DNA from 2 places in the Kitasatospora sp. NPDC058184 genome. Region 2 is predicted to be linked to the other one. Evidence: predicted binding sites of a transcription regulator. Region 2 holds the regulator's gene; the other holds the start of a gene.
What was found. The regulator HrcA, encoded in region 2, represses chaperone genes, less so after heat shock. The targets are predictions, from matches to a motif close to TTNGCACTCNGNNNNNCNGAGTGCNAA.

Region 1: ACFVXH_RS34585 (FmdB family zinc ribbon protein) is a predicted target of HrcA. The motif match lies at 7,267-7,293, and genes of this name have one in related genera.

Annotation. Positions count from the first base shown of each region.
Region 1 covers NZ_JBHVVE010000026.1:37,832-52,144, reverse strand. Annotated here, with positions in the region: gene ACFVXH_RS34610 (GGDEF domain-containing protein) at 1-260, opposite strand, end outside; gene ACFVXH_RS34605 (5-formyltetrahydrofolate cyclo-ligase) at 324-914, shown strand; gene ACFVXH_RS34600 (penicillin acylase family protein) at 977-3,697, opposite strand; gene ACFVXH_RS34595 (potassium/proton antiporter) at 3,937-5,421, shown strand; gene ACFVXH_RS34590 (MFS transporter) at 5,743-7,089, shown strand; gene ACFVXH_RS34585 (FmdB family zinc ribbon protein) at 7,305-7,616, shown strand; gene ACFVXH_RS34580 (hypothetical protein) at 7,899-8,183, shown strand; gene mscL (large conductance mechanosensitive channel protein MscL) at 8,214-8,633, shown strand; gene ACFVXH_RS34570 (hypothetical protein) at 8,668-8,895, opposite strand; gene ACFVXH_RS34565 (sigma-70 family RNA polymerase sigma factor) at 9,075-10,046, opposite strand; gene ACFVXH_RS34560 (phosphatase PAP2 family protein) at 10,472-11,338, shown strand; gene ACFVXH_RS34555 (carbon-nitrogen hydrolase family protein) at 11,420-12,319, shown strand; gene ACFVXH_RS34550 (FtsX-like permease family protein) at 12,386-14,313, opposite strand, start outside.
Region 2 covers NZ_JBHVVE010000013.1:120,261-134,573, reverse strand. Annotated here, with positions in the region: gene ACFVXH_RS24275 (ABC transporter ATP-binding protein) at 1-865, opposite strand, end outside; gene ACFVXH_RS24270 (AMP-dependent synthetase/ligase) at 1,176-3,098, shown strand; gene hemW (radical SAM family heme chaperone HemW) at 3,158-4,387, shown strand; gene ACFVXH_RS24260 (DUF3097 domain-containing protein) at 4,497-5,324, opposite strand; gene ACFVXH_RS24255 (hypothetical protein) at 5,356-5,940, opposite strand; gene htpX (zinc metalloprotease HtpX) at 5,970-6,890, opposite strand; gene hrcA (heat-inducible transcriptional repressor HrcA) at 7,178-8,212, shown strand; gene dnaJ (molecular chaperone DnaJ) at 8,288-9,424, shown strand; gene ACFVXH_RS24235 (16S rRNA (uracil(1498)-N(3))-methyltransferase) at 9,512-10,261, shown strand; gene ACFVXH_RS24230 (PDZ domain-containing protein) at 10,414-13,659, shown strand; gene ACFVXH_RS24225 (histidine triad nucleotide-binding protein) at 13,811-14,164, shown strand; gene ACFVXH_RS24220 (ribonuclease Z) at 14,171-14,313, shown strand, end outside.

The sequences.
Region 1 (14,313 bases), on a different contig from region 2:
CGACGGGCCCGTTCGATCTCCCGGTCCAGGGTGAGCTGGAGGTGGCGGTAGTTCCACACGCCGGTGAGCGGGTCGCAGGAGGCGGTGCGCTCCAGGTCGGCGCAGCGCTCCTCGAGTTCGGCGATCCGCCCGCGCAGCCGCTGCGCCCCGGCGGCGGCCCGGGCCCGCTCCCGGCGGCCGCGCAGTCCGAGGGCGGTGGCGCCGGCCAGTGCGGGGACGCCGAGTGCGGCCAGGGCCTGGACCAGCAGCGGGGTGGTCAATGGGGGGTGCCCCTTCGCGTGTCAGGCTCTGCGCGTCGGCGGTGCGGAGGCCAGGAGGATCGGATGAACGAGGATCGGATGCCCAACGAGAAGAGCGGCCTGAGGACACGGCTGTTGTCGCGGCGGCGCGAACTGGCCGTCGAGGAGCGGGCGGCGGCGGCCGACGCGCTGGCCGGGCACGCCGGGGAGCTGGCCGCCCCCGGCGCCACGGTGGCCGCGTACGTCTCGGTGGGAGCCGAGCCCGGGACCAGGCCGCTGCTGGACGCGCTGCGGGCGCGCGGGGTGCGGGTGCTGCTGCCGGTGCTGCTGCCGGACAACGACCTGGACTGGGCCGCGTACGCGGGGCCGGACGCGCTGGCCCCGGCCGGGCGCGGGCTGCTGGAGCCGGTCGGTCCGCGGCTCGGCCCGGAGGCGGTCGCGCGGGCCGCGGTGGTGCTGCTGCCGGGCCTGGCGGTGGACCGCTCCGGGCTGCGGCTGGGCCGGGGCGGCGGCAGCTACGACCGGGTGCTGGCCCGGCTGGCGCGGGCGGGGGCGCGGCCGGTGCTGGCGGTCCTGCTGTACGAGCACGAGCTGCTGGAGCGGGTGCCGGCCGAGCCGCACGACCGGCCGGTGGACCTGGCGGTGCTGCCCTCGGGGGTGCGCCGGCTCGGGTGAGACGGCGGCGGCCCCGCTCCCTCGGGGGGAGCGGGGCCGCCGGTGTCCGGGCCGTACGGGCGTCAGCCGGTGGTGAGCACCAGCTTGTGCTTGGTGGCCTTCTCGACCGCGTCCGGCGTGTAGGCCCAGGTCAGTAGCTTGCCCTTGAGCCAGAGGTCGGTCTGGTCGTTGTAGTTGTCGTGGAAGGCGTGGCCGGAGGCGCCGCCGACGTTGATCCAGCGCGAGGAGTCGAGGTCGTTCAGGTCGACCACCATGCGCATCGACGGGATCCAGTCCACCTGGTAGCCGGCCGCCGCGTTCCAGCCGGCCGCGTCGACCGCCGCCGAGCCGCCGGAGAGCCGGTACGGGCCGCGGTTGAGCAGCTTGTGCACCGCGCCGGAGGCGATCGAGGAGTCGTCGGTGCCGAGGGTCTGCTCGCGCAGCTCCAGCTTGTGCAGGCGGCCCCAGCTCCAGGTGGAGACATCCTTGCTGAGCAGCGAGGTCAGCTCCTGGCGGGCGTTCTTCATCGCCTCCTGGAGCAGGTTGTCCAGGCCCTTCTGCTCCTTGTGCTGGTCGTCGATGTACGTCCACCACGAGCTGTCGGGCTTCTCCAGCTGCTGGCGCACGACCTCGGTCCAGCGGTCGCCACCGTCCGGCTGGGCCTTGCCCGGTTCGCGGGTGCCGCACTCGGTGACGATCTTGGTGGCGCTGTCCGGCTTGGTGGGGTCGTCCTGCTGGCGGACCAGCAGGCAGTTGTCCTTGGCCCGCAGGTCGGCCGGGAACTTCTGGCCGAAGGCGAGGATCAGCAGCTGGCGCCAGACGCCGTTGTAGTAGGCGGCGGCGGCCGAGTCGGCGTCCTGGTGGAAGTTCCAGTCCTTCAGCAGGTCCTGGGCCTCGCGCACGTACGGGTCGTTGACCGGCTGCTTGAGCAGCAGCGGGACCAGCGTCTTGGCCATCACGCTGGTGTTGTCCAGCTGGAGGGTCTGCATGTCGTCCGGCGAGATCTTGCCGTTGTTCTTGAGCAGGCCCTCGATCTGGTCGGTGATCTCCTTGGCGCGGGTGCCGTACTCCCAGTCCTTGGTGAGGGTGTACTTGTAGCTCGGGTCCACCACGGCCTGGTTGGCGGTGACGATGTAGCCGGCCGAGGGGTTGAGGCTCCACGGCAGCGCGTTGAAGGGGATCGGGTCCTTCCACTGGTACGCGGAGTCCCAGCCCAGCGCCGGGAGGGTGCCGTCGCCCTTGCCGCGGACCGGGATGGTGCCCGGGGCCTGGTAGCCGATGTTCTTGGCGTCGGCGTAGATCAGGTTCTGCGCGGGGACGGTGAAGTCCTTGGCGGCGGCGCGGAACTCGTCCCAGTTCTTCGCCTTGTCCAGCTCGAAGACGGCGTCCATGGTCTTGCCGGGGCTGAGCGCCGTCCACTGCAGGGCGACGCCGTAGCCGCTGGTGCCGCGGTCCGGGGCGGAGGGGCCGTTGGGGGCGTACTTGCCGACGTTCTGCTGCTCGGTGCTCTGGTCGGAGATGAGCGGGGCGCCGGTCTGGGTGGTGCGGACGGTGATGGTGCGGTCCTCCCCGCCGGCGACCTTGATGGTCTCCTTGCGGAGGTCGAACTTCACGTCCTTGCCGTCCACCTGGTAGGTCTCCGGGCCGGTGACCTTCTCCAGGAAGAGGTCGGTGACGTCGGCGCCGAGGTTGGTGAAGCCCCAGGCGATGTCCTTGTTGTGGCCGATGACCACGCCGGGCATGCCCGCGAAGGTGAAGCCGGAGACGTCGAACTGGCAGGCCGGGGAGCTGGTCCGGCAGTGCAGGCCCATCTGGTACCAGACCGAGGGCAGGCCGGGGCCCAGGTGCGGGTCGTTGGCCAGCAGCGGCTTGCCGGTGGTGGTGTGCGAGCCCGCGACCACCCAGGAGTTGGAACCGATGCCCTGGCCGGGGCGGCCGAGCAGCTGCGGCATCGCGTCGACCCGGTCCGTCAGGCTCTGCAGCATCGCCTTGGTGGTGGCCGCGCCCTGGGCCGTGGCGGCCGTTCCGGCGGCCGTGCCGGACTGCGGGGAGCCGTCCGCGGGGCGGTAGTTGTCGCCGGTCACCGCGCCGGTCTTCACGATGGTGCCGTTGCGGGCGTACGGGTAGTCCGGGTACAGCTCGGCGATCTTGTCCGGGCCGAAGTCCTGGGCCAGCAGCGAGCGGTCGATCTCCTCCTGGAGGTTCCCGGAGAGGTTCCAGGCCATCGCCTTGAGCCAGGCCACCGAGTCGACCGGGGACCACTGCTCGGGCCGGTAGCCGCCGTTGACGACGCCGAGCAGGCCGTACTCCAGCGAGGCCTTCGCGCCGCCGGGGTGCTCGGAGAGCCAGGCGTTCACGCCGTCCGAGTAGGCCTGGAGGTACTTCTTGGTCTCCGGCGAGAGCTTGGTGTCGAACTCCTTCTGCGCCACCTGCCGCCAGCCCATGGTGCGGATGAAGGTGTCGGTGTCGACCTGGCTGTCGCCGAACATCTCGGAGAGCCGGCCGGCGGTGATGTGCCGGCGGACGTCCATCTCCCAGAAGCGGTCCTGCGCCTGGACGTAGCCCTGGGCGCGGAACAGGTCCTCGTCGGTGTCCGCGTACAGCTGCGGGATGCCGTTCGCGTCCCGCTTGACGTCGACGGGCGCGCTCAGGCCCGCCACCTTCACGCTGCCGTCGACCTCCGGGAAGGAGGCGCGAACCGCGGAGACCCCGCGGTAGCCGCCGTAGCCGGCACCGGCCACCAACAGCACGACCAGCACGATCACGATCAGACGGGCGCGCCGGAACTTCTTCGAGCGGGGCATCTGGGTCCTTGCGGTCCTGACTTCGGGGCGGGCGGGCGTGTCCAGGGCCTGCGGCCGTGGCAGGGCACCACATTAGGCCGAGTCGGCCGGGCACCGTGAACGGGGGACCAAGCTAAAGATATGGCAAAATGTTAGACTGCGTAACGATCCGCAAGGGGAGCATTGACGACTTCTTAACGGGTCACCCCACAGCACCACCAGACACCCCGCCCGCCCCTGCCTGCCCGAGGTGCCCCTGCGTGAACATCTCCCATCTGAACCAGCTCCTGCTCGAGTCCTCCGTGATCCTGCTGTTCGCGGTGGGCGCCGTACGACTCTCCACCCGATCAGGGCTGCCCAGCCTGCTGATCTATCTGGGGATCGGCGTGGCGCTGGGCCAGAACGGGATCGGTGTCACGTTCAACAACGCGGAACTCACCCAGGTGCTCGGCTACGCGGCGCTCGTGGTGATCCTGGCCGAGGGCGGCCTCAAGACCAGCTGGCGCGAGATCAAGCCCGTGATGCCCGCCGCGACGGTGCTCGCCACCCTCGGCGTCGGCGTCAGCGTGTTCGCCACCGCGGCCGGCGCCCACTGGCTGGTCGGCCTGGACTGGCGCACCTCGCTGCTGCTGGGCGCCATCGTCTCCTCGACCGACGCGGCCGCCGTCTTCTCGGTGCTGCGGATGGTCCCGCTGCCGCACCGGCTCACCGGCCTGCTGGAGGCCGAGTCCGGCTTCAACGACGCGCCCGTGGTCATCCTGGTCGTCGCCTTCGCCACCACCGGGGAGCTGGACTCCTGGTACGTCCTGATCGGCACGATCGTCGCCGAGCTGGCCATCGGCGCCGTCATAGGCCTGGCCGTCGGCAAGATAGGGGCCTACGGGCTCAAGCACGTCGCACTGCCCTCCTCGGGCCTCTACCCGATCGCCGTGATGGCGCTCACCGTGCTCGCGTACGCCGGCGGCGCGCTGCTGCACGGCTCCGGCTTCCTCGCCGTCTACATCAGCGCGGTGATCCTCGGGAACTCCAAGCTGCCGCACGGCCCGGCCGTCCGCGGCTTCGCCGACGGGCTCGCGTGGATCGGGCAGATCGGCATGTTCGTGCTGCTCGGGCTGCTCGTCACGCCCGAGACCATGGGCGACGCGGTGGTGCCCGCGCTGGTGATCGGCGGGGTGCTGGTGTTCCTGGCCCGGCCGCTGTCGGTGATGGTCTCGCTGACCCCCTTCAAGGTGCCGGCCCGCGAGCAGGCGCTGCTGAGCTGGGCCGGGCTGCGCGGGGCGGTGCCCATCGTGCTGGCCACCATCCCGGTGGTGTCCGGCGCGCACCGGGCCGAGGACGTCTTCAACATCGTCTTCATCCTGGTCGTCGTCTTCACCCTGCTCCAGGGGCCGACCCTGCCCTGGGTGGCCAAGCGGCTGCGGATCGACGAGGGCGACATGGGCCAGGACCTGGGCATCGAGTCCGCCCCGCTGGAGAAGCTGCACGGACACCTGCTGTCGGTCGCGCTCTCCCCCACCTCGAAGATGTCCGGCGTGGAGATCAGCGAACTGCGGCTGCCCAAGGGGGCCGCGGTCACCCTGGTCGTGCGCGAGGGGAACTCCTTCGTGCCGGACAAGGCGACGGTGCTGCGGGCCGGCGACGAACTGCTGGTGGTCACCACGGACGAGGTCGGCGAGGCCGCCGAGCGGCGGCTGCGGGCCGTGGACAAGGGCGGCAAGCTCGCGGGGTGGCTGAACGGGCGGTGACGGGCGCCGGGCCCGCCCCGGCTCTCCTCGGTCCGCCTTGGCCCGGGGGCCCGGACGGGCCTGCGGGCCGGGGTGGGCTGGCGGTGTCTACGCGCGTAACTGTATGCTGGTTCGACCACGCCGTATAACCACCGCTAGACCACCCCAGCATCTGCCTGACGCAGAGTTGGCGCGACCGCTCGGCGGCCGCGGTCCGGCCCCCGGCCACCACGCCGGACCGACCCGGTATCTACCCCGGTCGACGCGCGAGAGGACGACTCTCGGCGCCGTCGGGGCCACACCATGCCCTGCCGCGCTACCAGGCAGCAGGAAGGACCGACCGTGACGGCGCGCCGAACGGTCGACACCGCCGCGCACCCCGCGGCCACCCCCGCAGCTCCCGCCCCCGCCCGCGTCGGGTACGGCGAGCTGCTGCGCACGCCCGGGGCCTGGACGTTCCTGTCCCCCGCCCTCGTCGCGCGACTGCCGTACGCGATGCTCAGCATGGGCATCCTGCTGCTCGTCACGCAGACCCACGGCTCGTACGGCACCGCCGGTACGGTCACCGCGGTCGCCGCCGTCGCCCAGGCCCTGATCGGGCCGCAGACCGGGCGGCTCGCCGACCGCTACGGCCAGGCCTCGGTGCTCGTCCCGACCGTCCTGGTGCACGCCGTCTCGGTCGGCGTGCTGGTCGCCCTCGCGCTCGGCCACGCGCCCGCCTGGAGCCTGTTCCTGGCCGCCGTGCCGGCCGGTGCGAGCGTGCCGCAGGTCGGCGCGATGGTCCGGGCCCGCTGGGTCGCCAGGTTCACCGCCGACGGCGCCTCCGACGCCTCCGCGGCCCGGGTGAGCACCGCCTTCGCCTTCGAGTCCGTGACGGACGAGTTCACCTTCGTGATCGGCCCGATCCTGGCCTCCGGCATCGCCGCCCTCGCCAACCCGGCCACCGCCCTGGTCGCCGAGGCCGCGCTGACCCTCGTCGGCGGCCTGGCCTTCGCCGCCCAGCGGGGCACCGCCCCGGCCCGGATCGTGCCGCAGCCCGGCACCAGGCGCGCCTCGGCGCTCGCCTCCCCCGGCGTCCGGCTGCTGGCCGGGACCTTCCTCGGGGTCGGCGCGGTGTTCGGCGGCATGCAGGTCTCGGTGAACGCCTTCGCCGACTCGGTCGGGCAGCACGACGCCGGCGGCACCGTGTACGGGATCTTCGCCGGCGGCTCCATGCTGGCCGGCGTGCTGTACGGCGTGATCGCCTGGCGGCGGCCGGTGCAGCAGCGGATGCTGTTCAGCTACGCGCTGCTGGTGCTGGGCTGCTCGGTGCTGTGGGCGATGCCCAACCTGGTCGCGCTGACCGTCGCCGGGCTGGTCTGCGGACTGGCCATCGCGCCGACCCTGATCAGCGGCTACACCCTGGTCGAGACGCTGGTCGCGGACGGGGCCAAGACCGAGGCCTTCACCTGGCTGACCGGCGCCATCGGGCTGGGACTGGCGGTCGGCTCGATGGCGGCCGGCCGGCTGATCGACGGGCACGGGCCCTCCACCGGGTTCCTGGTGCCGGTGGTCGGGGCCGGGCTCGGACTGGTCGTGCTGGCCTCGCTGCGGCACCTGCTGGTGGCGCCGCGGGGCGAGGAGACCGCCGCTGCGGGGACCGCGGAAGGCGGGCGTCCGATGCAGCTGGCGGGTGTCGCCGAGGGCTGAGCGGGGCGGCGGCCGGGGGCCGGGCCTCCGGCCGCCCGGGGCCGAGCCGACGGCGGCCGGAGGCTGCGCGGGTGTCGTCCGGGAACCGGGCCGACGGCGGCCGACGGGTGCTCCGGGGCCGATCTCACACCGGGGTCGCTGGACTGATCCCGCGGAATGCCGCATCATTGACCATCGTTAGCACTCATCAGGCGAGAGTGCCAGGAGGAAGACAAGTGCCCACGTACCAGTACCAGTGCACCGAGTGCGGCAACGGCCTGGAGGCGGTGCAGAAGTTCACCGACGAGGCGCTGACCACGTGCCCCGACTGCCAGGGACGGCTCCGCAAGGTCTTCTCGGCCGTGGGCGTCGTGTTCAAGGGCTCCGGCTTCTACCGGACCGACAGCCGTTCGTCCTCCAGCAGCTCGGTGGGCGCCGGGTCGTCGTCGACCCCCTCGACGTCGTCCACCGCGTCCACGTCCTCCTCGTCGACGTCGTCGGGCTCCGGCTCCTCGACCTCGTCCAGCCCGGCTCCGGCCGCGAGCTGATCCCGGCGCCGGGCACCATCGGCCCGGACGGCCCGTAGACCAGGGAAAGGCCCGTCGACCCCGCTTCCACGCGGGGCGGCGGGCCTTTTCGCATGCCCGCCCGGGCGCCCTGTCACCCCGGAGGGGTCGACCTCACTCCGGCGAGTGAACGAAGTTGTCCACAGGGGCGAGTTGTCCACAGGCCTGGGGAAAGGGCTTTCCGAGTTCGCCGGAAACGCCCATCGTGTGGGCATCCGGTCGGTCCGCGAGGGGCCGGCCCGCCGACACCTCGGAGGTGCGTCGATGACGACCGCGAGCTTCTCCCTCCCCCTGCCGCTGCCACTGCCCGCACCCGCCGTGCCGCCCCGGCAGGAGCTGCCGAGCTTCCCGCCGATCCGGCGCGGGTGCGGCGGGTGGCACCGCTGGCGCAGTGCGGTGCGGCGGCGGGCCGCAGTGCCCGTCCTGGTGCTGCTCGCGGTGGCGTCGGCGCTGGCACTGGGGCCCGCGCGGGCCGGGCTGCCACCGCCCCAGGGAGGCGCACTGGGCCGGACGGGTTGTCAGTCCGGGGCTGCGGAAGATCACCCGTAACCGGGAGGCGACTTCGTCGTTCGAGGCGGCATGAAAGGCTTCAAGGAATTCCTGCTGCGTGGAAATGTCGTCGAACTCGCCGTCGCCGTGGTCATCGGCGCGGCTTTCACCAACATCGTCAACGCCTTCGTCAAAGGCGTGATCAATCCGATCGTCGGCGTCTTCGGGACCAAGGACCTCGCGTCCTACAGTTCCTGCCTCAAGGGGCCCTGCGAGGTGAGCCCGACCGGTGAGGTCACGTCCGGGATCCTCATCCTGTGGGGATCGGTGCTCAGCGCCGTGCTCCAGTTCCTGATCACCGCGGCGGTCGTCTACTTCGCCCTGATCGTGCCCATGAACAGGTTGGCGGCCCACCGCAAGAGCCTCGCCGAGGAGGCGGCGGAGGCCGAGGCCAAGGAGGTCCAACTGCTGACCGAGATCCGCGACGCGCTGGTCGCACCGCTGCGCTGACCGGCGGGCGCCGTTCGGCCCCGGTCCCCGTTCCTCAGTCCCCGTGGTGCGGCGGGCGCTGGCTCAGGTACCAGTCCAGCCCCCGTCCACCGCTCTCCCCCGCCCCGGGGCGGCCGCCCCAGCCTGCGTCGGTGTCGTCCCCGGACTGCTGGTCCAACGGGTCCCGGAAGACCAGCCGGGCCTTCACGGCCGCGGCCTTCCGGAGCTCCTGCTCCTGCTCCCCGCCCTGCTCCCGGTCCTTTTCCTGCCCCTGCTCGCTCACGCCGTCCACTCCGTCCGCTCGTCCCTTTCCTCCAGCCTAAGAGCCCCGTGGCACGCCTCGGGCCCCGGTGCGGGGCGCTCCGCACCAGGGCCCGATGAGGGCGGGTCCAGGCAGCCTGCCGGGAGGCTTCCCCGGCGGCCTCTCAGGCGGCTTCCTCAGGCGGCTTTCCCGGCGGCCTCTCAGGCGGCTTCGAAGCCCGCGTGGTCCGCGATCTTCTTCAGCTCGGCCAGCGCGTGCTTCTCGATCTGGCGGATCCGCTCGCGGGTGAGGCCGTGCTGCTTGCCCACCTCGGTGAGGGTGCGCTCGCGGCCGTCCTCCATCCCGTAGCGGGAGCGGATGATCGAAGCGGTGCGGTCGTCCAACCGCCCGATCAGGCCGTCCAGTTCCTCCCTGCGGAGCATGACCATCACGGCGTCCTCGGGGGACGTGGCCCCGGTGTCCTCGACGAGGTCGCCGAACTGGGTCTCGCCCTCGTCGTCGACCGACATGTTGAGGCTGACCGGATCGCGCGCCCAGTCCAGCACGTCCTTGATCCGGGCCTCGGTGGTGTCCAGCTCGGCCGCGATCTCGGCCGGCTCCGCCTCGCGGCCCAGCTCCTTGGACTTCTCCCGCTGCACCCGTCGGATCCGCCCGAGCTCCTCCACCAGGTGCACGGGCAGCCGGATGGTGCGGGACTGGTCGGCGATGGACCGGGTGATCGCCTGCCGGATCCACCACGTCGCGTACGTGGAGAACTTGAAGCCCTTGGCGTAGTCGAACTTCTCGACGGCGCGCACCAGGCCCGCGTTGCCCTCCTGGATGAGGTCCAGCAGCGGCAGGCCGCTGCGCGGGTAGCGACGGGCGACGGCGACCACGAGCCGGAGGTTGGAGCGGATGAAGACGTCCTTGGCGCGCTCGGCGTCGGCGGCTATCGCCTCCAGCTCCTCGCGCGTGACGCCGTCGGGGAGTTCGCCCTCGTCCAGCATGTGCTGGGCGTACACGCCGGCCTCGATCCGCAGCGAGAGCTCGACCTCCTCGGCGGCATCGAGCAGGGGTGTCCTGGCGATCTCGTCGAGGTACATGCCGACCAGGTCGCGGTCGGCCTCGAGGTTGGTCGGGCGGGCCGCGCGACTCCGGTCGGCCCTGTCGCGAACGACGGCACGGGTGGCCATGCTTGCTCCCTTTGCTGGTGTTGCCGAGGTCTGCCTGCCTGCCTCGTGAGGGCAAGAAATGCGGGCCCCTCGGGGCCTCACACGTAACGATCCAACGAACAGATTCCGGACAACATTCCCAAGTCACTCAGATTCTTCCCGGCGATGCAGTATCCTGCCGGTTTTCACCCCGCTTCTGGACACTGGGTGACCGGTCGGGCACTTCCCGTGTCATCGGGTGACCGCTCCGGGAGTGTTTTCTTCACTCGACCCTCACGCGACCACCGCCCACCCCTTGAACCCGCGAACGGCCGCCGACGTTCCCCGCGCACCCCGCCGTCCGTCCCGGCCCACACCCCGGCGCACGCAGGTCCTCCGCACAAACGATGCCGAATCGCTATCACTCCGGCCCTTGCTCGGCACGGGACACTGGGAAGGTGTCAGCCATGCACCTGACCAACAGCACGACCATCCTCACTGCGCGTAATCGCAGTCTCCTTCGGGACGCCGCGCTCGCGCTGGGCTGTGCCGCGCTGTTCGGCCTGCTGGCGGCCCTGGTCACCGGCCAATGGCGCCCGCTCGCCCGCTTCGACCAGGAGTGGATCGGCGAACTGCACACCTACGCCCGGGAGCACCGGATCTGGACCGCCTCGGTGCAGACGCTCTCCGACATCGGCGGCACCGTCACGATGCGTACGCTTCTCGGAATCGCCGCCGGGTGGCTCTGGTTGATCGGCGCCCGGGTGCTGGCCGGCTGGGTGGCCGCCCAGGCCCTCGTCGGCTGGGGCGTCCTGTGGGCGCTGAAGCTGTCCTTCGACCGCGCCCGCCCCTCCTTCACCGATCCGGTCTCGCACGCCGGCGGGCCGTCCTTCCCCTCCGGGCACGCCATGGCCTCGGCGATCACCTGCGCCGTCCTGGTCGGCCTGCTCTGGTACCGGGTCCGCCGGCGCGGCCGGACCGCCGCCTGCCTGGTGGCCGCGGCGACGGTGCTGACCATCGGCTGGACCCGGGTCGCGCTCGGCGTGCACTGGCCCAGCGACGTGCTGGCCGGCTGGCTGGCCGCCGGGATCGTGCTGGGCACCGTGACCGCCGTGATCCAGGTGTGGCGCCCCGGCGCGCTGGCCCAGGACGTACGGCGGGTCAACTGGCGTACCAGGCCCCGGGTGCAGCGGGTCCTCGTGTCGGCCGGGCACCCCTCGGGCACCGCCGCCCCGCTGGACGAGGACGGACCGCACGGCGCGCGGGACGGCGCCCCGGGCGAACCGGTGGACCCGTCCGACCCCGTCGACCGGCCGGACGAGGCCGTGCGCTGAGGCGCCGTCACCCCGCTGCCCCGCCCCCGCCGCCCCGTTACTCCGACGCCGGCCGAGAGCCGTCGCGCTAGGTTGGCGGCCATGTCCGACACCCCTGCCCCCACCGCTCCCACGGCTCCCAACGCCCCCACCGCACCGGACGGTTACCCCGGGCGCCCGCTGCGGATCGCCACCGTCCAGGCCCAGGCCGTGGCCGGTGACATACCGGCCAACGCCGCCCAGGCCGCCGGACTGATCCGCGAGGCCGCCCGGGCCGGCGCCCGGCTGGTGCTGTTCGCGGAGAAGTTCCTCTCCGGCTACGAGCCCGAGCTGATCAGCGCCGACCCCGTCAGGTACGCGGTCCAGCCCGGCGATCCGCGGCTCGCGCCGATCGCCGAGGCCTGCCGCGAGACCGGCACCGCCGCGATCGTCGGCGCCGCCGTACGGGACGGCGACGACCTGCGCATCTCCGCCCTCGTCCTCGGGCCGGACGGCGGCTTCGTCACCCGCTACGACAAGCAGCACCTGTTCAAGAGCGAACGCGAGCACTTCCGCCCCGGAACGGCCGGCTGCACCGTGGAACTGGACGGCTGGCGGCTCGGCCTCGGCGTCTGCTACGACTCCGGCTTCCCCGAGCACGCCCGCGCCGCAGCGCTCGACGGCTGCCACGCCTACCTGGTCGGCGCGCTGTTCAGCATGGGCCACGGCCACCACGAGTCCCGCACCTGGTTCCCGGCCCGCGCGCTCGACAACACCCTCTACACGGTGCTCGCCAACCACATCGGCCGCACCGGCGAGTGGCACACCTGCGGCGGCAGCGCGGTCTGGGGCCCGGACGGCCGGCTGATCGCCGAGGCGGGCGAGGACCGGCGCGAACTCGTCGTCGTCGACCTCGACCCGGACGTCCTGCGCACCACCCGCGAGACCGAGACCCTCCTCGCCGACCTCGCCCTCGCCGCCGACCGGCCGCCCGCGCCCCGGACCCGCTTCACCCTGGCCTGAGCACCCCGCCGGGCCGGCCACCCGAGAGCCGGGAGCCGGTTGCCGGGCACCCGGCTGCCGGCCCGGTCAGGAGGCCCGCATCGCCGCCACCGCGCTCATCCGCCCGACCCGGCGGGCCGGGAGCACCGCGGCGGCCAGGCCGACCAGGACGGTCAGGCCCAGGGCGGCCAGCACCGGCAGGACCGGCGGGGTGCCGACCGTCCCCACCGTCGAGGTGATCGAACGGGCGGCCGCCCAGCCGTAGGCGGCCCCCAGGCCCGTCCCGACCAGGGCGCCGGCCAGGGAGAGCAGCAGCGCCTCCAGGGTGAGCATCCGGCGGAGCTGTTCGCGGGACATCCCGATCGCGCGCAGCATGCCGATCTCGCGGGAGCGTTCGCTGATGCTGAGCATCAGGGTGGCGGCGACGCCGAGGCCGGCGATGGCGACGGAGAAGGACAGCAGGGCCATGCTGATGGTCTTCAGCCGGTCCAGCAGGGAGCGCAGGGTGTCCGCCTGGGCGGCCGTGTCGGCGACGGTCACCTGCGGGTGGTCGGCGAGGGCGTGGTCCAGGGCGCGGCGGGCGGTCGGCCGGTCCTCGCCGGCGGCCGGGCTGATCCAGGCCGTGGTGACGGGCGCGCCGGGGGCGAGGCGGTCCAGGGTCGCGGGCGCCACCAGCAGGGTGGCGCCGCTCTGCAGGGTGAACGGCAGGCTGCTGCGGCCGGGTTGGAGCCGCAGCTCGACGCCGCCGACCCGGCGCACCCCGGTGTCGCCGAGCCCGCTCAGCGCGCCGCCCTCGGTGAGCGCGCGGGCCCGGTCCACGTCGTCCGTCGAGGAGTTGAGCCGGGTGGCGTCGACGGCGGCGACCACGGTGGGCCGGCCGTCGAGGTCGACGGTGGCGGACCGGACCGGGGTCACGGTCAGTCCGTGCTCGGCGCCGAGCGCGCCGAGCGCCCCGGCGGGCAGGGCGCCGCCGCCGGTGGCGGCCGCCGAGAAGACCCCCGGCTGGCGCGCGGACACCACGGGCACCAGCGACTGGGAGGTGATGTCCAGCGCGGTGACCGCGCCGACCATCACGGTGACGCCGAGCAGCAGCGCCGAGCCGGTGGCCCCGGTGCGGCCCGGGTTGAGCCGCAGCTGCTGGGTGGCGAGCCGCCCGGCCGTACCGCCGAGCCTCCGGGCGGGCCGGCCGAGCACGGCGACGACGGCGGGCAGCACCCGGTGGGAGAGCCGCAGCACCCCGAAGAAGTTGGCGATGGCGCCGACGGTGACGGCGAGCAGCGACAGCGGCGGCGGGGCCACCGCCCCGGCCACCAGCAGCGCGGTGCCCGCGACCAGCAGTCCGGTGGTCCACACCGCGGCCCGCACCCGGGCGGCCCCGTCGGCCGGCGCGGGGGTGCCGCCGAGCGCGGCGATCGGCGGCACGGCCGCGGCGGCCTTCGCCGGGCCGCGGACGGCCAGCAGGGTCAGCAGCACGCCGAACAGCCCGGCCAGCAGGCAGGTCAGCGGGGAGGGCAGCAGTGACAGGTGCACCGGGCCGAGGTCGAGCCCGCCGACCACGGCGGTGCCGGCCGCGCCGAGGGCGACGCCCAGCAGCACGCCCGTCGCCGAGGCGCCCACCCCGAGCAGCAGCCCCTGGCGGCGGATCAGCCGGCGCAGCTGCTGCCGGTCGGCGCCCACGCAGCGCAGCAGGGCGAGCTGGCGGGTCCGCTGGGCGAGCACCACGGTGAAGGTGTTGCCGACCACCATCCGCGCCACCGCGAGGGCGATCAGGACGAAGGAGAGCGAGGCGATCAGCACCATGCCGTACAGGGTGCTGCTCTGCCGGGTCGCCTCGTTGACCGAGGCCTCGTGGCTGTGCACCTGGACGTCGGCGCCGAGGGCGGCGCGCAGGGCTTCGACGGTCCCGGTCCGGGAAACGCCGGGCGCGACCCGGACGTCGAGCCGGTCGGTGACGGCGCCGGCCGCGTAGCCGGCGACCGCGTCCGCCGGGACGCCGATGATCGGGACCCCGGCGA
Region 2 (14,313 bases):
TGACGCTCATCAGGATCTGCATCAGGTAGGAGAGGAACGCGGTGAGCGCGCCGATCTGCATGGCGCCGCTGTCGATGCGGTGGGCGCCGAACCAGAGCACGGCGACGCTGGAGACGTTCACCACCAGCATGACGGCGGGGAACATGATGGACATCAGCCGGCCGACCTGGCGGGAGACCTGGGTGAGGTCCTCGTTGGCGTCGGCGAAGCGGGCCTGCTCCTGGTCGTCCTTGACGAAGGCGCGGATGACCCGGATGCCGGTGATCTGCTCGCGCAGGACCCGGTTCACGGTGTCGATCCGTACCTGCATGCTGCGGAACCTGGGGCGCAGCGCGCGGACCAGCAGGACCACGACGACGCCGAGCACGGGGATGACGGCGAGCAGCAGGCCGGACAGCGGGACGTCCTGGTTGAGCGCCATGATGATGCCGCCGACGCACATGATCGGCGCGGCGACCATGAGCGTGAAGCTCATCAGGGCGAGCATCTGGACCTGCTGGACGTCGTTGGTGGTGCGGGTGATCAGCGAGGGGGCGCCGAACTGGCCGACCTCGCGGGCGGAGAAGCTCTGCACCCGGTCGAAGACGGCGGCGCGGACGTCCCGGCCGAAGGCCATCGCGGTGCGGGCGCCGTAGTAGACCGCGCCGATGGAGCAGAGGGCCTGGAGGACGGTGACCGCGATCATCACCCCGCCGACGCGCAGGATGTAGCCGGTGTCGCCCTTGACCACGCCGTCGTCGATGATGTCGGCGTTGAGCGTCGGCAGGTAGAGCGCCGCGAGGGTGGACACCAGCTGGAGCAGCACCAGCAGGGTGATCGGTCGGGAGTACGGGCGCAGGTACGCCCTCAGCAGTCTGATCAGCACTAGCACACTCTTGTCGTCGCCGGTCGGGTTCGCACCCCAATTCTCGGTGTTCTGTAGCGTCGTACAGGTCATTCGGCGTCCGGGAGCCGGAGGTTTGCCGGGCCTTTGCCGAACGGCGGGGTGCGGCACCGGTCGCGCGGGGCCGTGCCGTCGGGCGCCGCCCCCTTACGGAATGACCGGTTTCCCCCTAGGCTGCTGATTGCCCCTTTGTTACTGACCGGTACCGCTCAGGTGAACCGGGGGCCCGGCGACCGCCCCCACGGACGCCGCGACAATCCCTCAGACGGCCACCCGCCACCGGAGGTCCTCGTTGAGTTCCGCGCAGTCCCTGATCGACTCCGGCAGGCCCGACCTCGTCGCCGGGCGCCCCGCCTCCGTCGCCCACCTGTTCCTGGAGCGGGTCGCCCTGACCCCGAACGCCGAGGCCTACCGCTACCCCTCGCCGGTGGACGAGCAGGCCGCCGACGGCGCGCCCGGCGCCGAGCAGTGGCGCTCGCTCACCTGGGCGCAGACCGCGGTCCGGGTCAAGGCGGTGGCCGCAGGCCTGATGGCGCTCGGCATCCGGCCCGAGGACCGGGTGGCCCTGGCCTCCTCGACCCGCCTGGAGTGGATCGTCGCCGACCTCGGCGCCATGTGCGCGGGCGCCGCGATCACCACCGTCTACCCCAGCACCAACGCGGACGAGACCGCGTTCATCCTCTCCGACTCCGGCTCCCGGGCGCTGTTCGCCGAGAACGAGGCCCAACTGGCCAAGGCCGTCGGGCAGCTCGACCAGCTGCCCGAACTGCGCACCGTGATCCTCTTCGACGCGCCCGCCGAGGCCCCCGAGACCGGCGGCCTGGACCTGCTCACCCTCGCCGAGCTGGAGGAGCGCGGCACCCGGTACCTGGCGGAGCACCCGGACGCGGTGGAGAAGGGCGTCGACGGGCTCGGCAAGGAGCAGCTGGCCACCCTCATCTACACCTCCGGCACCACCGGCCGCCCCAAGGGCGTGCGCCTGGTGCACGACTGCTGGGCGTACGAGGGCCGGGCGCAGGAGGCCAGCGGCCTGCTGGGCCCCGACGACGTGCAGTTCATGTGGCTGCCGCTGTCCCACGTGTTCGGCAAGACGCTGATCTCCGGGCAGATCGCCACCGGGCACGTGATGGCGGTGGACGGCCGGGTGGACCGGATCATCCACAACCTGCCGGCGATCCGGCCGACCATCATGGCCTCCGCGCCGCGCATCTTCGAGAAGGTCTACAACGGCATCGCGGGCCGGGCCCGGGCCGAGGGCGGCGCCAAGTACAAGATCTTCCTGTGGGCGGCCAAGGTCGCCCGCGAGCACGCCCGGGCGGTCCAGCAGAGCCGCATCGCCACCGGCACCGAGAGCGCCCCGCTCGGCCTGCGGGTGCAGCACGCGCTGGCCGACAAGCTGGTGTACGCGAAGATCCGGGCGGCCTTCGGCGGCCGGCTGCGCGGCGCGGTCTCCGGCAGCGCCGCGCTCGCCCCGGAGATCGGCTACTTCTTCATCGGCGCCGGGGTGCCGATCCTGGAGGGCTACGGCCTGAGCGAGACCAGCGCCGGCTCCTGCGTCAACCGGGCCGAGGACGTGCGGATCGGCACCGTGGGCCGCCCGCTGCCCGGCACCGAGGTGCGGATCGCCGAGGACGGCGAGATCCTGCTGCGCGGCCCCGGCGTCATGCGCGGCTACCACAACCTGCCGGAGAAGACCGCCGAGGTGCTGGAGCCGGACGGCTGGTTCCACACCGAGGACATCGGCGAGCTCAGCCCGGACGGCTTCCTGCGGATCACCGACCGCAAGAAGGACCTGTTCAAGACCTCCGGCGGCAAGTACGTGGCGCCCAGCGAGGTCGAGGGCAAGTTCAAGGCGGTCTGCCCGTTCGTCAGCAACATCCTGGTGATCGGCAACGGCCGCAACTACTGCACCGCGCTGATCGGCCTGGACGAGGCCGTCCTGCTGCCGTGGGCCGCCGAGCACGGCCTGGCCGGGAAGTCCTACGCCGAGCTGGCCGTCGAGCCGGCCGTCCACGAGCTGATCGAGGGCTTCGTCAAGCGGGTCAACGGCGACCTCCAGCGCTGGCAGACGATCAAGAAGTTCCACCTGCTGCCGCGCGACCTCGACATCGAGCACGGCGAGCTCACCCCGAGCCTGAAGATCAAGCGCCCGGTGGTCGAGCGGACCTACGCCGACGCGGTCACCGCCATGTACGCGGGCGCCAACGAGGCCTGACCGGCCCCGCCCCCGTACGGCCCGCCGGGTTCGGTCGGGCCGTACGGGACAATGGGCTCATGCCCTCCGCACTCCCCGACGGCGATCCGGTGCCGTCCGACGGTTCCCTGCCCGCACACGCCCTCGACGGGCTGGGCGACCGGCCGTTCGGCTTCTACCTGCACGTGCCGTACTGCGCCAGCCGCTGCGGCTACTGCGACTTCAACACCTACACCGCCACCGAGCTGCGCTCCTCCGGGGCCGTCGCCTCCCAGGAGACCTACGCGGACAACGTGGTCGCCGAGATCCGCCACGCCCGGAAGGTGCTGGGCTCCGCCGACCTGCCGGTGCACACCGTCTTCCTCGGCGGCGGCACCCCGACCCTGCTGCCCGCCCGCGACCTGGTCAAGATGCTCTCCGCGATCCGCGAGGAGTTCGGGCTCGCCGACGGCGCCGAGATCACCACCGAGGCCAACCCGGAGTCCGTCGACCCGGCGTACCTGGCCGAACTGCGCGAGGGCGGCTACAACCGGCTCTCCTTCGGCATGCAGAGCGCCCGCCCGCACGTCCTGAAGCTGCTCGACCGCCACCACACCCCGGGCCGCCCCGAGGCCTGCGTGGCCGAGGCCCGCGCGGCCGGCTTCGAACACGTCAACCTCGACCTCATCTACGGCACCCCGGGCGAGTCCGACGACGACTGGCGGGCCTCCCTGGACGCCGCCATCGGCGCCGGGCCCGACCACGTCTCCGCGTACTCGCTGATCGTCGAGGAGGGCACCCGGCTCGCCGCCCGCGTCAAGCGCGGCGAACTGCCGATGATCGACGACGACGTGCACGCCGACCGCTACCTGATCGCCGAGGAGGCGCTCGCCGCCGCCGGCTACTCCTGGTACGAGGTCTCCAACTGGGCCACCACCCCCGAGGGCCGCTGCCGCCACAACGAGCTCTACTGGACCGGCGGCGACTGGTGGGGCGCCGGCCCCGGCGCCCACAGCCACGTCGGCGGCGTCCGCTGGTGGAACGCCAAGCACCCCGCCGCCTACGCCCAAGCCCTCGCCGAGCACCGCACCCCGGCCCTGGCCCGCGAGGTGCTGGCCGACGAGGACCGCCGCGTCGAACGCATCCTGCTGGAGCTCCGCCTGGTCGACGGCATCCCCCTCGACCTCCTCACCGACACCGGCCGCGAGGCCGCCGACCGCCACCTCGCCGACGGCCTCCTCGCCCCCGGCCCCTACGCCCGGGGCCGCGCCACCCTCACCCTCCAGGGCCGCCTCCTGGCCGACGCCGTCGTACGTGACCTGGTGGACTGACCGAGGGCTTACCGTGTGCGCACCTCTCCGAGCGGACCAGCCTCTTCGGCGAGGCCGTTCCTGTGGATCCGATGGGTGTGAGTCTGGTGACTGCCGACTTTCCCCGCCGTCACTCCGGCAGGGCCGTGAAGTCGATCAGTTCCTCGACCCGGCCCAGGAGTTCGGGCTCCAGGTCCTTGTAGGAGTCGACCTTCGAGAGGATGTGCTTCCAGGCCGCGGGGGTGTCCACCGGCCAGCCGAGGCGGCGGCAGGTGCCCTCCTTCCAGTCCTCGGCCCGAGGGACGGCGGGCCAGGCGGGGATGCCGACGGAGGAGGGCTTCACGGCCTGCCAGATGTCGATGTAGGGGTGGCCGACGACCAGCACCGAGTCGCCGGTGACCCGGGCGGCGATGCGGTGCTCCTTCGTGCCCGGGAGCAGGTGGTCGACCAGGACGCCGAGGCGGCGGCCGGGGCCGGGGGCGAAGTCGGCGACGATCGCGGGCAGGTCGTCGATGCCGCGCAGGTACTCGACGACCACGCCCTCGATCCGCAGGTCGTCGCCCCAGACCCGTTCGACCAGCTCCGCGTCGTGCCGGCCCTCGACGTAGATGCGGGACTCGCGGGCGACCCGGGCGCGGGCGCCGGGGACGGCGACGGAGCCGGAGGCGGTGCGGCCCGGGGTGCGGGCGGGGGCCGGGCCGGCCGGGCGGACCAGGGTGACGACCCGGCCCTCCAGCAGGAAGCCGCGCGGCACCAGGGGGAACACCCGGTGCTTGCCGAACCGGTCCTCCAGGGTGACGGTGAAGCCTTCGGCGGTCTTCTCGCAGCGCACCACGGCCCCGCAATAGCCGGTCGCCGCCTCCTCGACCACCAGGTCCCGCTCGGCGGGCACCTCCGGGGCGGGGGCCTGCTTCTTCCACGGCGGGGTCAGGTCGGGTCCGTACTGGCGGCTGCGCATACGGGTGATCATAGGGAGGGCGGACGGCGCGTCAGAGGCCCGGCGCGCCCCAGACCGGGAACCAGCGGCTCAGGTCCTTCTCCAGCCGCAGGTCGTTCCCCAGCATCGCGTTGACCTGCAGTTCCAGCGGACTGTCGCGCCGCTCCCCGCCGCCGGGCATCGGGGCGAAGGGGTAGAACGTCCCCCGCTTGTAGAGGTAGACGAGGGCCAGCGACCGCCCGTCCGGGTCGCGGAAGCCGACGAGCGAGCAGAGCAGCTGCGGCCCGAAGCCGTTCGCCTCCAGTTCGCTGTTGACCGCGTGCAGGTCGTTGACCAGTTCGGGCAGTTCCTCGGGGCGGTGCCGGGCGAGCAGCCAGGAATAGCCGTAGCCGTCCTTGGAGGCCTCCACGGGGACGCCGCCGCGCTCGGTGTCGGCGTCCAGCAGCGCCCGGACCTGCTGCTGGACCTGGACGAAGGCGGCGCCCTCGACGGCCGCGAAGCAGACCGAGCCGAGCCCGGTGGGGGTGAACCCGGCCCCGGCCTCCAGGGTGAGCGCGGCGGACGGCACGCCGAACAGCTGGTCGAGGTCGGGCTTGACGGGCTTGGTGCGGCCGAACAGGGCGTCCAGGATTCCCACGGCGGTCCTCTCGGGTCGAAAACTGAGACTCAGCGGCCGAGCTGCTCGGAGATCTTCGCCAGCTGCTCCAGCCGCTTCTCCAGGCTCGGGTGGGTGGAGAACAGCTGCGAGGCGGCCTCCCGGGCGCTCAGCGCGGGGGCGAAGTAGAAGGCGTTGTACGGCTGGGCCTGGCGCAGGTCCTTGCTGGGGATGGCCGCGATCTGCCCGGTCACCTTGGTGAGCGCCGAGGCGAGGGCGCTGGGATGCCCGGTGAGCTGGGCGGCGGCCCGGTCGGCGGCGAGTTCGCGGTAGCGGGACAGCAGCCGGGTGAGCAGGAAGCTGATCGCGTAGACGACGACCGACACCAGCGGGATGATCAGCGCCAGCACGGCCGCGTTCTGGTCGTTGTTGTTGCGCCCGCCGCCCATGAACCCGCCGTACATCGCGATCCGGGTCATCGCCCCGGCGAGGACGCCGAGGAAGCCGGCGATCGTCATCACCGCGACGTCCCGGTGGGCGACGTGCGACAGCTCGTGGGCGAGGACGCCCTCCAGTTCCTCGGGCTCCAGCCGGCGCAGCAGCCCGGTGGTCACGCAGACCACCGCGTTCTGCGGGTTGCGGCCGGTGGCGAAGGCGTTCGGCATGTCGTTGTCGGCGACCGCCACGCGGGGTTTGGGCATGTCGGCCAGGGCGCAGAGCCGGTCGATGGTGCCGTGCAGCTGGGGGAACTGCTCCGGGGACACCTGGCGGGCGCCCATCGCCCGTTCGGTGATCTTGTCGCTGAACCAGAACTGGGCCACGAACAGCCCGCCGGAGATCAGGACGATCAGTGGCCAGGCGCCGCGCAGCAGCGCGATCAGCAGGCCGGTGAAACCGACGTACAGCAGCCCGATCACGAACATCGTCGCGACCATGCGGCCGGTCAGGCCGCGGTCCGGCGCGAAACGGGTGTGCTGGCCCGAGCTCGACATCGCTTGCTCCTCCATTCGCCGTCGCTTTCGATGCTGCCACCCGGACGGCCTCTCGGCACCACCCCGGCGCCGGGAGGATCGAACCGCCGGGGCCCCGCGGGCCGTGAGCGGAACTGCGGGGAGGATCACCCCGGTCCGGCCGTTCCTGCCGTAGGACCCGGGCCTTACACTGGCAGGTACGGTTTTGGCACTCGCGTGTTCAGAGTGCCAGGGCAAGGGTCTTCGGAGCGGCCCGCAGCAGCAAGGGACACAGTCGGACAACGTGCGAAGACGGAGGTGCGTGCCCCATGGCCGGTGAGGTCCGCCAGCTGGACGAACGCAAGCTCGCCGTGCTCCGCGCGATCGTGCAGGACTACGTGGGCACCGAGGAGCCGGTCGGCTCCAAGGCCCTGGTGGAACGGCACAACCTCGGGGTCTCGCCGGCGACCGTCCGCAACGACATGGCGGCGCTGGAGGAGGAGGGCTACATCCACCAGCCGCACACCAGCGCCGGCCGCATCCCGACCGACAAGGGGTACCGCCTCTTCGTCGACAAGCTCGCCGAGATCAAGCCGATGAGCGCCCCCGAGCGCCGGGCCATCCGGCACTTCCTGGACGGCGCGGTCGACCTGGACGACGTGGTCGCGCGCACCGTGCGGCTGCTCGCCCAGCTGACCCGGCAGGTCGCGGTGGTGCAGTACCCCTCGCTGACGCGCTCCACCGTCCGGCACATCGAGCTGGTGGCGCTGGCCCCGGCCAAGGTGATGCTGGTGCTGATCACCAACACCGGCCGGGTCGAGCAGCGGATGGTCGACTGCCCGGGCCCGGTCGGCGAGACGGTGCTGGCGGACCTGCGGGCCCGGATCAACGCGAGGGCCGCCGGCCGGCGCCTCCCGGAGGTCCCGGGGCTGCTGGAGGAGCTGCCGGCGCAGTTCGAACCGGCCGAGCGGCCGACCGTCAGCACGGTCCTGGCGACCCTGTTCGAGACGCTCGCCGAGCAGAACGAGGAGCGGATCATGCTGGCCGGCACGGCCAACCTGACCCGCTTCGGGCACGACTTCCCGCTCAGCATCCAGCCGGTGCTGGAGGCCCTGGAGGAGCAGGTCGTCCTGCTCCGCCTCCTGGGTGAGACCGCGGACGCCGCGATGACGGTCCGGATCGGGCGGGAGAACACCTACGAGGGGCTGACTTCCACGTCCATCGTCTCGGTCGGCTACGGTTCGGGCGACGAGAGCGTGGCGAAACTGGGTGTGATCGGTCCGACCCGGATGGACTACCCGGGCACAATGGGGGCGGTGCGAGCGGTGGCGCGGTACGTGGGCCAGATCCTGGCCGAGTCCTAGCAAAGGCCGCCGTCGGAAATCCGACGGCGGTGACCAGTCGCAGCACTACTACAGGCGGAACAAGCGGAGCATTTGGTGGCCACGGACTACTACGCGGTACTCGGCGTCCGACGGGATGCGGGGCAGGACGAGATCAAGAAGGCGTTCCGGCGCCTGGCGCGCGAACTGCACCCGGACGTCAACCCGGACCCGAAGACGCAGGAGCGGTTCAAGGAGATCAACGCCGCTTACGAGGTGCTCTCCGATCCGCAGAAGCGCCAGGTCTACGACCTCGGCGGGGACCCGCTGTCCCCGGGCGGCGGCGCGGGCGGCTTCGGTGCCGGCGCGGCGGGCTTCGGCTTCTCCGACATCATGGACGCCTTCTTCGGCGCCGCGGCCGGCCAGCGCGGCCCGCGCTCGCGCACCCGCCGGGGCCAGGACGCCATGATCCGGCTGGAGATCACCCTGGAGGAGGCTGCTTTCGGCACCACCAAGGAGCTCCAGGTCGACACCGCCGTCACCTGCACCACGTGCAGCGGCGAGGGCGCGGCCCCCGGCACCTCGGCGCAGACCTGTGACATGTGCCGCGGCAAGGGCGAGGTCTCCCAGGTCACCCGGTCCTTCCTGGGCCAGGTCATGACCTCCCGCCCCTGCCCGCAGTGCCAGGGCTTCGGCACCGTCGTGCCGACCCCGTGCCCGGAGTGCGCCGGCGACGGCCGGGTGCGCGCCCGCCGCACGCTGACCGTCAAGATCCCGGCCGGTGTCGACAACGGCACCCGGATCCAGCTGGCCGGCGAGGGCGAGGTCGGCCCCGGCGGCGGCCCGGCCGGCGACCTGTACGTCGAGATCGCCGAGACCACCCACACGATCTTCCAGCGGCGCGGGGACGACCTGCACTGCACCGTCACCATCCCGATGACGGCGGCCGCGCTCGGCACCCAGGTGCCGCTGCAGACCCTGGACGGCCTGGAGGAGGTCGACATCCGGCCCGGCACCCAGTCCGGCCAGTCGATCCCGCTGCACGGCCGGGGCATCACCCACCTGCGCGGCGGCGGCCGTGGCGACCTGATAGTGCACGTCGAGGTGAAGACGCCCAGCAAGCTCGACCCCGAGCAGGAGGAGCTGCTGCGCCGCCTCGCGGTGCTGCGCGGCGAGGAGCGGCCGTCCGGCCAGTTCGCGCCGGGCCAGCAGGGCCTCTTCTCCCGGCTGAAGGACGCCTTCAACGGCCGGTAGCCGTCCGCGGAGGGGTGCCGGGGGGCAATGACCCCGGCACCCCTTTCGCGTGTCCGTCCCACTTCCGCACGAAAGAGGTTCCCCGTCATGACCGCGCCCGTCTTCGTCGTCGAGACCGAGCGGATCGCCGCCGCCGCGCCCGGGGCCGTGGTGCGCCTGGACGGCCCGGAGGGGCGGCACGCGGCCGCGGTGAAGCGGCTGGAGCCGGGCGAGGCGGTGACCCTGGCCGACGGGCAGGGGCTCGGCGTGGACGGCACGGTCGCCGAGGTGCTCGGCAAGGACGCGATCGACGTGCGGGTCGCCGCCGTGCGCCGCGAGCCGGAGCCCGCGCCGCGGATCGTCGTCGTCCAGGCGCTGCCCAAGGGCGACCGCGGCGAGCTGGCCGTGGAGACCATGACCGAGGTCGGCGTGGACGTGGTGATCCCGTGGGCCGCCTCGCGCTGCATCACCCAGTGGAAGGGCGAGCGCGGCGCCAAGGCGCTCGCCAAGTGGCGGGCCACCGCGCGGGAGGCGGGCAAGCAGTCCCGCCGGCTGCGCTTCCCCGAGGTCCGCGAGCCGATGACCACCCGGCAGCTGGCGCCCGTCCTGGCGGGGGCCGCGTTCGCCGCCGTGCTGCACGAGGAGGGCGCCGAACCGCTGGCGCACGCCGTGCTGCCGGAGGGCGGGGACATCGTCCTGGTGGTCGGCCCGGAGGGCGGGGTCTCCCCGGAGGAGCTGGCGGCCTTCGCCGGGGCGGGCGCCGGGCCGTACCGGCTGGGCCCCTCGGTGCTGCGCACCTCCACCGCCGGGGTGGCCGCCGGCGCGCTGCTGCTCGGGCGCACCGGCCGCTGGTCGTAGTACCCCGGGCGCACCCCCGGCAGGCCGTCGGCGCGCCCCTCGGCGCGCCCCCGTACACCCCGGCGGCGACCGCGGCACGGCCGCCCGCGGACGGTGCCGGGAGTCTGGGAAAAACGGCGCGGACGGTCCGTGTACCTGCCTAGGCTGGCCGGGTGACGGACTCCCAGAGCACCTCCCCGAACTCCTCGGCGGGCGCCTACCTTCGCCATCCCCACCTGCACGGCGACCTGCTCGCCTTCGTCGCCGAGGACGACCTCTGGCTCGCCCCGCTGGACGGCGGCCGGGCCTGGCGGCTGACGGCGGACCACCTGCCGGTCCACCACCCGAGGTTCTCCCCGGACGGGCGGCACCTCGCCTTCACCTCCACCCGGGACGGCGCCCCCGAGGTGCACGTGGTGCCGGTGGACGGCGGCCCCTCGCGCCGGCTCACCCACTGGGGCAGCCACCAGACCCGGGTGCTGGGCTGGACCGCCGACGGCCGTCCGATCGCCGCCACCGGGGCCGGCGAGGCCAGCTTGCGCCGCACCTGGGCGCACGCCGTGCCGCTGGACGGCGGCGAGCCGCAGCGGCTGCCGTACGGGCCGGTCGGCGGGCTCGCCTTCGAGCCGGGTGGTGACCGGGTGCTGCTGAGCAGTGTCAACGGCCGCGATCCGGCCTGGTGGAAGCGGTACCGGGGCGGGCGGGCCGGAAAGCTGTGGCTCGGCCGGGAGGAGTTCGCCCGGGTCCACGCGGAGCTGGACGGGCAGCTGGACTCCCCGCTGTGGGTCGGGGACCGGATCGCCTTCCTGTCCGACCACGAGGGCGTCGGCGAGCTGTGGTCCAGCCGCCCGGACGGCACCGACCTGCGCCGCCACAGCACCGACCCGGACGGCTTCTACGCCCGGGGCGCCGGCACCGACGGCACCCGGGTGGTCTTCCACCGGGCCGGGGACCTCTGGCTGCTGGACGACCTGGCGGGTGCCGAGCCGCGCCGGCTGGACGTCCGGCTGGCCGGCCCGCGGGCCGGGCGCCGCCCCCGCCCGGTGCCCGCCGCGCACTGGCTGGACTCCGTCGCCCCCGACCGCACCGGCCGGGGCAGCGCCGTGGTGGTGCGCGGCGGTGTGCACTGGCTGACCCACCGCGAGGGCCCGGCCCGGGTGCTGGACGAGACCCCGGGCGTGCGCGGGCGGCTGGCCCGGGTGGTGCCCGGCGAGGACGGCGCCCAGGGCGTGCTCTGGGTGTCCGACGCCGAGGGCGGGGACGCCCTGGAGTTCGCCCCCGACCTGCACGGTGCCGAGCGCCGCCGGCTGGCCGCGGGGCGGCTCGGCCGGGTCAACGCGCTGACGGTCTCCCCGGACGGCAAGCAGGCCGCGCTCGGCGCGCACGACGGCCGGGTGCTGCTGGTGACGCTCGCCGACGGCGCCGTGCACGAGCTGGACCGCAGCGCCGACGGCGAGCCCGGCACCCCGGCCTTCAGCCCGGACTCGGCCTGGCTGGCCTGGTCGCGCCCGGTGCGCGGGATGGGCCCGCACTCGCTGCGCCAGATCGTGCTGGCCGACCTGGCGACCCGGACGGTCGGCGAGGTCACCCAGCCGCGCTTCGTGGACACCTCGCCCTCCTTCACCGCGGACGGCCGCTACCTGGCCTTCCTGTCGGTGCGCAACTTCGACCCGGTCTACGACGCGCACGTGTTCGACCTGTCCTTCCCGAACGGCTGCCGCCCCTACCTGGTCACGCTGGCCGCCGACACGCCCTCCCCGTTCGGGCCGCAGCGGGCCGGGCGCCCGCTCGGCGGGGAGGAGGACGAGCCGAAGGCCCGGAAGGCGGACGGCGAGGCGGCGGCCGCCGACGCCGCGCCGGTGACCAGGGTGGACCTGGACGGCATCGCCGACCGGATCATCCCCTTCCCGGTCGAGGGCGGCCGCTTCGAGGAGCTGGCCGCCGCGAAGGACGGCGTGCTCTGGACCAGGGCCCCGCTGACGGGCGAACTCGGCGACGAGGCCGCCTCGTTGGACGACGACCGGCCCCGTCCGGTGCTGGAGCGCTTCGACCTGCGCAAGCGCCGGGTCGAGCAGCTGGTGCACGGCGTGGACGACTTCTCGGTCAGCGCGGACGGCACCCGGGTCGCCGTGCTGGACCAGGGCGAGCTGAGGGTCGTCCCGGCGGACCACAAGGGCGGCGACGACGAGGAGGCCGCCGTCGACCTCGCCCGGCTGCGGATCACCGTCGACCCGGCCGCCGAGTGGCGGCAGATGTACGCCGAGAACGGCCGGCTGATGCGGGACAACTTCTGGCGCCCCGACCTCTCCGGCGTCGACTGGGACGGGGTGCTGGAGCGCTACCGGCCGCTGGTCGAGCGGGTCGGCTCGCACGACGAACTGGTCGACCTGCTCTGGGAGGTGCACGGCGAACTCGGCACCTCGCACGCCTACGTGATGCCGTACGGCCGGTACACCGAGCCCGCCCGGCGCCAGGGCCTGCTCGGCGCCGACCTCGTCCGGGACGGCGGGCACTGGCGGATCGGCCGGATCCTGCCCGGGGAGTCCTCCGACCCCAGGGCCCGCTCGCCGCTGGCCGCGCCCGGCGCGGCGATCCGCCCGGGCGACGCGGTGCTCGCCGTCAACGGCCGCCCGGTGGACCCGGTCACCGGCCCGGCCCCGCTGCTGGCCGGCACCGCCGGGCAGCCGGTCGAGCTGACGGTGGCCGGGAAGGACGGCACCGACCGGCGCCACCCGGTGGTCGTCCCGCTCGCCGACGAGGAGGCGCTGCGCTACCACGACTGGGTGGCCGGGCGGCGGGCCGCGGTGCGCGAGCTGTCCGGCGGGCGGCTGGGCTACCTGCACATCCCCGACATGCAGACGGCCGGCTGGGCCCAGCTGCACCGCGACCTGAGCACCGAGATGGCCCGGGAGGGCCTGGTCGTCGACGTCCGGGGGAACCGGGGCGGCCACACCTCGCAGCTGGTGATCGAGAAGCTGGCCCGCCGGATCATCGGCTGGGACGTCATCCGGGACACCGACCACCCGGTGCCCTACCCGGCGGACGCCCCGCGCGGCCCGGTGGTCGCGCTCGCCGACGAGTTCACCGGCTCGGACGGCGACGTGGTCAGCGCCGCCATCCAGGTGCTCGGCATCGGCCCGGTGGTCGGCACCCGCACCTGGGGCGGGGTGATCGGCATCGACAGCCGCTACCGGTTGGTCGACGGCACCCTCGTCACCCAGCCCAAGTACGCGCTGTGGCTGGAGAAGTACGGCTGGGGCCTGGAGAACCACGGCGTCGACCCGGACGTCGAGGTGCCGTTCGCCCCGCACCACTGGGCGGCCGGCGAGGACCCGCAGCTGTCCGAGGGCGTCCGGCTCGCCCTGGCGAAGCTCGCCGGGGCCCCGGCGCGTACCGCGCCGCCGCTGCCCTGGGCGTAGCGGCTCCGGGGCGGGACGCCGGCCGGTCCGGCGTCCCGCCCCGCGGGTGCGGCCCCGGGGCGCCGGAAGCGCCAGCAGGCCGTCGCCCGGCTCGGCTAGGCTGCGCCCGTACGGCCCCACCACCCGACACACCGATCCCGAGGAGAGAGCCATGGCCGGCGAGCCGCAGCCCGACTGCCTGTTCTGCAAGATCGTGGCGGGCGAGATCCCGGCGACCGTGGTGCGCAAGACCGAGCGCACCCTCGCCTTCCGCGACATCGCCCCCAAGGCTCCCGTGCACGTGCTGGTGATCCCGCACGCGCACTACCCGAACGCGGCCGCGCTGGCCGCCGCCGAGCCGGAGACCGCCGGCGAACTGCTCGCCGAGGCGGGCGCGGTGGCCGCGGACGAGGGCATCGAGGACTACCGGCTGATCTTCAACACCGGTGCCGGCGCGGGGCAGACCGTCTTCCACGCGCACGTCCACGTGCTCGGCGGCATGTCGATGACCGAGCGCATGGTCTGACCGCAGGTGTCCCAGCGCGAACTCGTCGTCCTCGGCACCGCCAGCCAGGTGCCCACCCGGCACCGCAACCACAACGGCTACCTGCTGCGCTGGGACGGCGAGGGCCTGCTGTTCGACCCCGGCGAGGGCACCCAGCGCCAGATGCTGCA